2 regions of the Lysinibacillus sp. FN11 genome follow, and region 1 is predicted to be linked to the other one. Evidence: riboswitches for the same ligand, from Rfam matches in the RefSeq annotation. Region 1 holds a riboswitch; the other holds the start of a gene.
The links. A riboswitch is a leader RNA that binds a small molecule or an ion and turns the genes downstream of it on or off. The one in region 1 is predicted to bind FMN.

Region 1 (3,537 bases):
CCTTGTCTTTTACCTATAATAAGTAGGGCAAAAATAAAAATCCATGCAATCATTACCATGGTTTGATCACGTTTTAAATCGACAATGGTTCCTGTTAAAACTGATTGTGCTGTGCGATCATCTAGCGTGACAAAGATTTCATTGCCTACATGGTATTCTTGATCAAAAGCACCAGACGAAGAATAGTCATTCGTCAAATGAATGGATTGCCCCTTATGCTGACCATTTTTGATAATGGCCATAATTTCCTGTGTAAATAAAAAATCCCTATTTTCATACATGTCTGTCATTGGTTCTGATTTTGTTACATCCACTTGCGTTATTTTCGCTATCGGTCGATCATAAAATTGTTCATTATGATGTACGAAAACAATCGAAACCCCACAACAGAATGCTAATAGGGCATAGCAAATAGCTTGTTTAAAAGGTATATTTTTTAAAAATGTCAAGTAAATGACCTCCAAACGGCTAGACTGAATAGTCACTTGTAAAGGAACGTTTTTTTGATTAAGAAGTTCCATTAACAGGTTAAATGTCATCATTTTAATAACATCTTTTACATTTTTTAAGTCTCGTCAGAGCTGTTTAAAATTTATGCTTCCAAAAAAATTTAAAAAGAAGGATGGATAATATAATAAAATAGTGTTATCGTAAGACTAGCTAAATAAAAATATTCTTCGGGGTAGGGTGAAATTCCCGATCGGCGGTGATGAAGCAATTCAAAGTCCGTGAGCGCAAGCTGATTTGGTGCAAATCCAAAACCGACAGTTACAGTCTGGATGGGAGAAGGGTAAAAATGCGAACTTTTTAAATTGATTCTAATTTAGAAGGTTTATTTGACTATGCATTTATTACAAAACTTCCCAATCACCTTGTGGGAAGTTTTTTTATTTAGCTACAATCGAATAGAAGATGTTCTTCGGGGTAGGGTGAAATTCCCAATCGGCGGTGATGAAGCAATTCAAAGTCCGTGAGCGCAAGCTGATTTGGTGCAAATCCAAAACCGACAGTGATAGTCTGGATGGGAGAAGAACGAATGAGATGACAGTCTATGAAAAAATTGTTTTCAAATAGGCTTATTTGTTGATGTCTTATACTCCCAAAACCCCTTTGATGTAAAGGGGTTTTTATTTTTTATTGTTAACGAGAGAAGGGAGAAGGATAAGGCACAAAAACAGGTGGATAAACTTTAAAAGTAAAGGATAGAAGTGCTAATAAAGTAGAGTAGGTGATGGAATGTTTACTGGACTTGTAGAGGATATTGGTATCATAAAAGCCGTGCAAAGCGATCGGAACAGTATGAAAATTACGGTTCAATCAGCCAAGATAACGGAGGATGTCAAGCTTGGTGACAGTATAGCGGTCAATGGAGTTTGTTTAACGGTGACACATTTCACACAACAGCAGCTTACGATGGATGTTATGCTTGAAACAGTCAAAGCAACAAATTTACAGCAGCTGGCAATAGGTGATTCTGTTAATTTGGAGCGGGCCATGCCTGCTAATGGACGATTTGGGGGTCATTTTGTTGCTGGTCATGTTGATGGAGTCGGCAAAATTTTGCGAAAACGTCCAGTGGCAAACGCTGTTTATATTGATATCGAAATGTCAGAGGAACTAACCAACTTTTGTATTCCAAAGGGTTCCATAACAATTGATGGCACAAGCTTAACCCTTTTTCATGTTGAAGCCAATAGTGTCACGATTTCGCTCATTCCTCATACTTACAAAGAAACCGTTTTAGGTTTGAAGAGGGTTGGAGCAATCGTTAATATCGAAACCGATTTAGTCGGAAAATACATTATAGGGCAATTAAAAAAAGGGCAAACAACGCCAGCTATTACAAGAGATTATTTAGCACAACATGGTTTTTAAATCATAGAATAGGAGTTGATCATCGTGCTACATTCAATTGAAGAAGCCATAGAGGATTTAAGGCAGGGCAATATGATTGTGGTGGTTGATGATGAGGATCGGGAAAATGAAGGAGATCTTCTGGCACTCGCTGAATTCATCACACCAGCAACAATCAACTTTATGGCAACCAATGGTAGAGGTTTAATTTGTACGCCGATTTCGCAGCAGCTTGCACAACAGCTAGATTTATATCCGATGGTTCAGCACAATACGGATAACCATCAAACCGCATTTACGGTAAGTATCGACCATGTAGAAACAACGACAGGGATTAGCGCCTTTGAGCGTGCGCTAACGATACAAAGGATGATAGAAAAGCAAGCTAAGCCGACTGATTTTCGTCGACCAGGCCATATTTTTCCGTTGATTGCGAAAGAGCAAGGAGTGCTGGAACGGAGAGGGCACACAGAGGCGACGATTGATCTAGCGAAGCTTTGTCATAGTGTAACTGCAGGTGTTATTTGCGAAATTATGGGTGATGATGGGCACATGCTTCGGTTTGAAGAACTGACAAAGTTCGCTGCACATCATGGCTTAAAAATGATATCGATAGAAGCATTGGTTGCTTATCGTAAACAATTATCCACTAATAAATCTAAAATTTCTATGTAAAAAGGAGAAAGAACAATGGGTCAAACATTTGAAGCACAATTAATTGGAACGGATTTGAAAATTGCAGTAGTAGTGGGTCGTTTTAATGAGTTCATTACTAGCAAATTATTGGATGGGGCAATGGATGGTTTAATTCGTCATGGGGTTGATCCTGCATCTATTGATGTTGCATGGGTGCCAGGGGCTTTTGAAGTTCCTTTTATGGCAAAACAACTAGCAGAAACAAAGAAGTATGATGCCATTATTGGTTTAGGTACTGTTATTCGTGGCTCTACAACACACTATGATTATGTTTGTAATGAATCTGCAAAAGGCATTGCCAATGTGTCATTGTCAACGAATGTACCAGTTATTTTTGGAATTGTTACTACCGAAAATATTGAACAGGCAATTGAACGTGCAGGAACGAAATCTGGTAATAAAGGCTATGATGCGGCAATGTCTGCAATTGAGATGGCAAATCTAAAGAAAATGATTGGATCAGGACAATTTAAATAGTCGTCACAACATTTGTTTCTTTGAATATTTTGAACAACCATGGGAAAAATATGCTTAAGTGTATTTATTGAATGTGATTGTTTTCATAAATGTACTAATCTTGAGCTGGCTCAGTAGGAGATGAGAAGTATTTCATCAATGGAACAAATTAATTTGAAAATGTTGAAATCACTATTTCAACGCTCTGCTGATGTGATTTTCCAACAATATAATTTTCAGCAATATACAGTACATTTGATAACTTGTGATGCAATGGTCAATGAGCAAATTCTTCAAACTGTGGTTGTTCAACGTGTTCAATCTTTGTTAAGCAATGTCACTGAGGACATGCTAGAGGAAGAAATCGAACAGCATTTACACATTCCCTATTTACAAAAGATTTTATCGAAAGAGGATGCGGTAACTAGGGTCTATAAAGGACATGTCTTATTGTATTTTGAAGAAAATCAATTACTTTATTCTAGTGATATTTCAAAAAGACCCAATCGAGAGCCAGGGGAAACAACATTA
Region 2 (3,537 bases), 410 kb from region 1:
GAACAATGCCCCTAAGCTTTCTGACCGCCGTTCAAAAGAAGAAATATTAAATCGGTTAATGGCAGATGCTCGCTTGCAGGATAATAGTCACCTTCAAGAAGCAATACAACAACCTATAGAGAATGAAGAAGCACAACCAGAAAGTAAACCTTTAATTCAAGATGAACGATCATCACGCTTAAAGTTCCGAAAAATGCCGATTTTTACGAGTGTAGCAGCAGTTTTCGCGATAACGGTACTCGTTGGCTTCATGTTCATGAATAATGGCGCTAGCCAAAAAGATCTCGCTAGTACGCCAGAAAAGGCTAATTACGCTACGTTACAGGAAGATCGTTCTGCTAAAGAGGCAGCAACCCAGGATGAGGCACTTCAATCCAGTATTGTATCGGAGCATGAGCGTATGTTATCTTTACGGTCGTCTGTCTATGAGGAAGATGTGAAAGATGCTGTCGTTTTCCGTATTGGTTTGGCAGGACGCGATGCAGAAAGTGTTCCGATGACATATGTGATACCAAATGAGCGTGTAGCAACTGATTTTGGAACAGAAAAGCCTTCTACCTTACAGATGTATGAAAAATATGCTCCTCAAATAGATGAAGAAGCCAAAGGGTTTACGGAATATCATCCTTTTAAAGGTGAACTGAAGGAGAAGGAAGACAAGCTTGTCCACGTTTTACCAAAGGACAATGACTATGATGTTGCATCAGCTACCGTTAATGAATACAAAGGGACTTTAGAGGATACCTTCTCGGATTCTGAATATACGGAAGTTGAGATTCAAAATGAAGATGGCACACCTTATGAGTTTTCTCAAGAGGGTGAGCCAAGTCAAGCCATGTCATTAACAAACGCTAAGCATTTTAATTATTATTTATACCAAGATGGTAATGGGGCAGAATATCTGTCACCAGATTTCCGTCAAACATTTGCTAATGTTACAGAGGCACTTACACTAATGAAAAACAAAAATGATGATGTTTATGTAACAGTGGTTCCTGAAAACGTAACATATACCGTGAAAGAGGAAGCGGAAGGTGTAGTCGTAACATTCGATATTCCCTTAGATTTAGCATCGATGGAGCCAATTCGCGCTACCCAATTGATTGAAGCTATGATGTTAACTGCTGCTAGCTTTGACCAACAATTACGCTTAGATAATGTGGTCCAAGAAAGCTGGGAAGGATTCGATTTAAAAACGTATTTGCCAAAGCCTGTGGGGCCAAATAAACAATCTATGCCTTAGTCAGAATCAAAAATGGAGCATCCCTGTAACATGGAATGCTCCATTTTTATAATACATACAAATCTAATCGGATTTTTTTAAGCAGAACTATTTACTTTTTCTTAATAATTAATTATAGTAAGGTTGTAGTATAAAATAATATGATTCATCTTCGGGGCAGGGTGAAAATCCCGACCGGCGGTAATAGAGTGGTGAACCGTTAATGTTTCCATTAACTCGAATGGTTTATGCTTCGCTCTTCAGCCCGCGACCTGTGCAAATTTATTTGCATGGCTGACTTGGTGTGATTCCGAGGCCGACAGTTAAAGTCTGGATGGGAGAAGATGGAGGTACGATCGTCATTCATTGTTATGAAATAAACTATGACCGAGCGCTTTTTTTGTATGGCTTTTTAAATGGTGCTCAAAAATAGTTTAAATTGACGCTTATTCGTCATGCCTTTCTCCCTTGTGCTCTTCATGCATAAGGGTTTTTTCGTGCTAACAATTGAAAGATCGTCACCTTTCTTCTTGCGAGATTGAATCAGCAAAGAGGAGAGAGTTTTCTATGAAGAAAAATGTTAAACTCCAATCGTTTATTACGATTGGCATGCTGAGCAGTATTTCGTTTTTATTAATGCTTTTTAATTTCCCAATTCCACCATTCCCAGCATTTTTGGAAGTGGACTTTAGTGATATGCCTGCATTAATAGCAGCCATCACAATGGGGCCTGTAGCTGGTATTTTAGTAGAATTATTTAAAAATGTATTGGATTGGATTTTCTCTGGAACGCCAACAGGTGTGCCAGTAGGTCATATGGCCAACTTTGCAACAGGTATTTTATTTATTTTACCAGTAAGCTTTATTTTTAATCGCTTTAAAACAATTGCTGGTCTTGTTGGAGGTTTAGCGACTGGGACAGTTGTAATGGCAGTAGGCATGAGTATTTTAAATTACGCAGTATTTTTACCAATGTACACATACTTCTTAGGTATGGAGCCTGTTGTAGGTGACTCACTTTATAAAATGATTATCGCTGGGATTTTACCATTTAACATTGTGAAAGGTATTTTATTAACGGCTATTATGGCATTTTTATTTACAACAATGCGCAAATGGATCGACCGCCAGCGTTCTATCTATATAACAAAATAATTTTTACTAACCTCGGGTCAATATACCTGAGGTTTTTTTGTTGGAAGGAACGATGGATAGGAAAAGGTGTGAAGAATAGAAAGGCAAAACTAACGGATAAATATAGAAAAAAGTAATAGAGTAAAATAGCTAAATAGTACTTTATGATTATAACCTAGTCGAAAGCTACATTTTCATGTAAAATAGAGAAGAGTTTAGAATGTTTGAGGAGTTTGAAGAGATGAGTGGAAAAAAAGGACAATGGTCTAGTAAATTAGGTTTTATTTTAGCATCAGCTGGTGCAGCGATCGGACTAGGGGCAATTTGGAAACTTCCCTATGTAACAGGACAAAGTGGTGGGGGAGCATTTTTCCTTATCTTTGTGTTATTTACCTTGTTAATAGGGCTACCGATGTTATTATCCGAGTATGTTTTAGGACGTGGTACACAATCCGAGGCTGTAACAGCGTATAAAAAAATTGCTCCAACTAAGCCAGGCTGGGCTTGGATTGGTCGAATGGGCGTGCTAGGTTGTTTTTTATTATTAACTTTTTATAGCGTAGTTGGAGGTTGGATCTTTATTTATAGTGGGCTAGGTGTAGCTGGCGCGGTAATTGATCCGGCAGTAGATCCAACTGAATTATTTGGAAAAATTATAGGCACACCTTGGATTACGCTAGTTGGTCTAGTGTTGTTTACATTGGTCAACGTACTTGTGATTTCATTAGGTGTACAAAATGGGATTGAAAAGGCCAATAAATGGATGATGCCGTTACTTTTCATAATGTTCATTGTCCTTGTTGTGCGTGCTGTTACATTAGATGGGGCAATGGAAGGGGTAAAATTCTTCTTATGGCCTGATTTCTCGAATATTACGGGTAAGGCATTATTAGAAGCCCTAGGGCAATCGTTCTTTGGGTTAGCAGTAGGCTTTTCTTGTCTAGTTACATATAGCTCTTATCTAAAAAAAGATGTCAGTCTGCCGAATTCAGCAGGTTCTGTAGTGTTGTTAACCGTGCTTGTTTCATTTTTAGCAGGATTAGCAATTTTCCCTGTGGTGTTCGCCTTTGATTTAGAGCCAGCAGCAGGTCCGGGTTTGCTATTTATGGTGCTACCAACAGCTTTTAGTCAAATGCCATTCGGTGAAGTGTTTTTAGCTATGTTTTTATTGCTATTTTTAT

Region 2: it holds a riboswitch for FMN, as region 1 does, so the genes downstream of both, NP781_RS03455 (ECF transporter S component) here and ribE (riboflavin synthase) in region 1, are expected to answer to the same signal.

The regions. Positions count from the first base shown of each region.
Region 1 is NZ_CP102383.1:1,142,450-1,145,986, forward strand. It holds gene NP781_RS05935 (YibE/F family protein) at 1-449, opposite strand, end outside; FMN riboswitch at 670-795, shown strand; FMN riboswitch at 912-1,037, shown strand; gene ribE (riboflavin synthase) at 1,237-1,875, shown strand; gene ribB (3,4-dihydroxy-2-butanone-4-phosphate synthase) at 1,900-2,529, shown strand; gene ribE (6,7-dimethyl-8-ribityllumazine synthase) at 2,545-3,027, shown strand; gene NP781_RS05955 (spore germination protein) at 3,166-3,537, shown strand, end outside.
Region 2 is NZ_CP102383.1:729,957-733,493, forward strand. It holds gene NP781_RS03450 (RNA polymerase subunit sigma) at 1-1,243, shown strand, start outside; FMN riboswitch at 1,387-1,572, shown strand; gene NP781_RS03455 (ECF transporter S component) at 1,790-2,377, shown strand; gene NP781_RS03460 (sodium-dependent transporter) at 2,598-3,537, shown strand, end outside.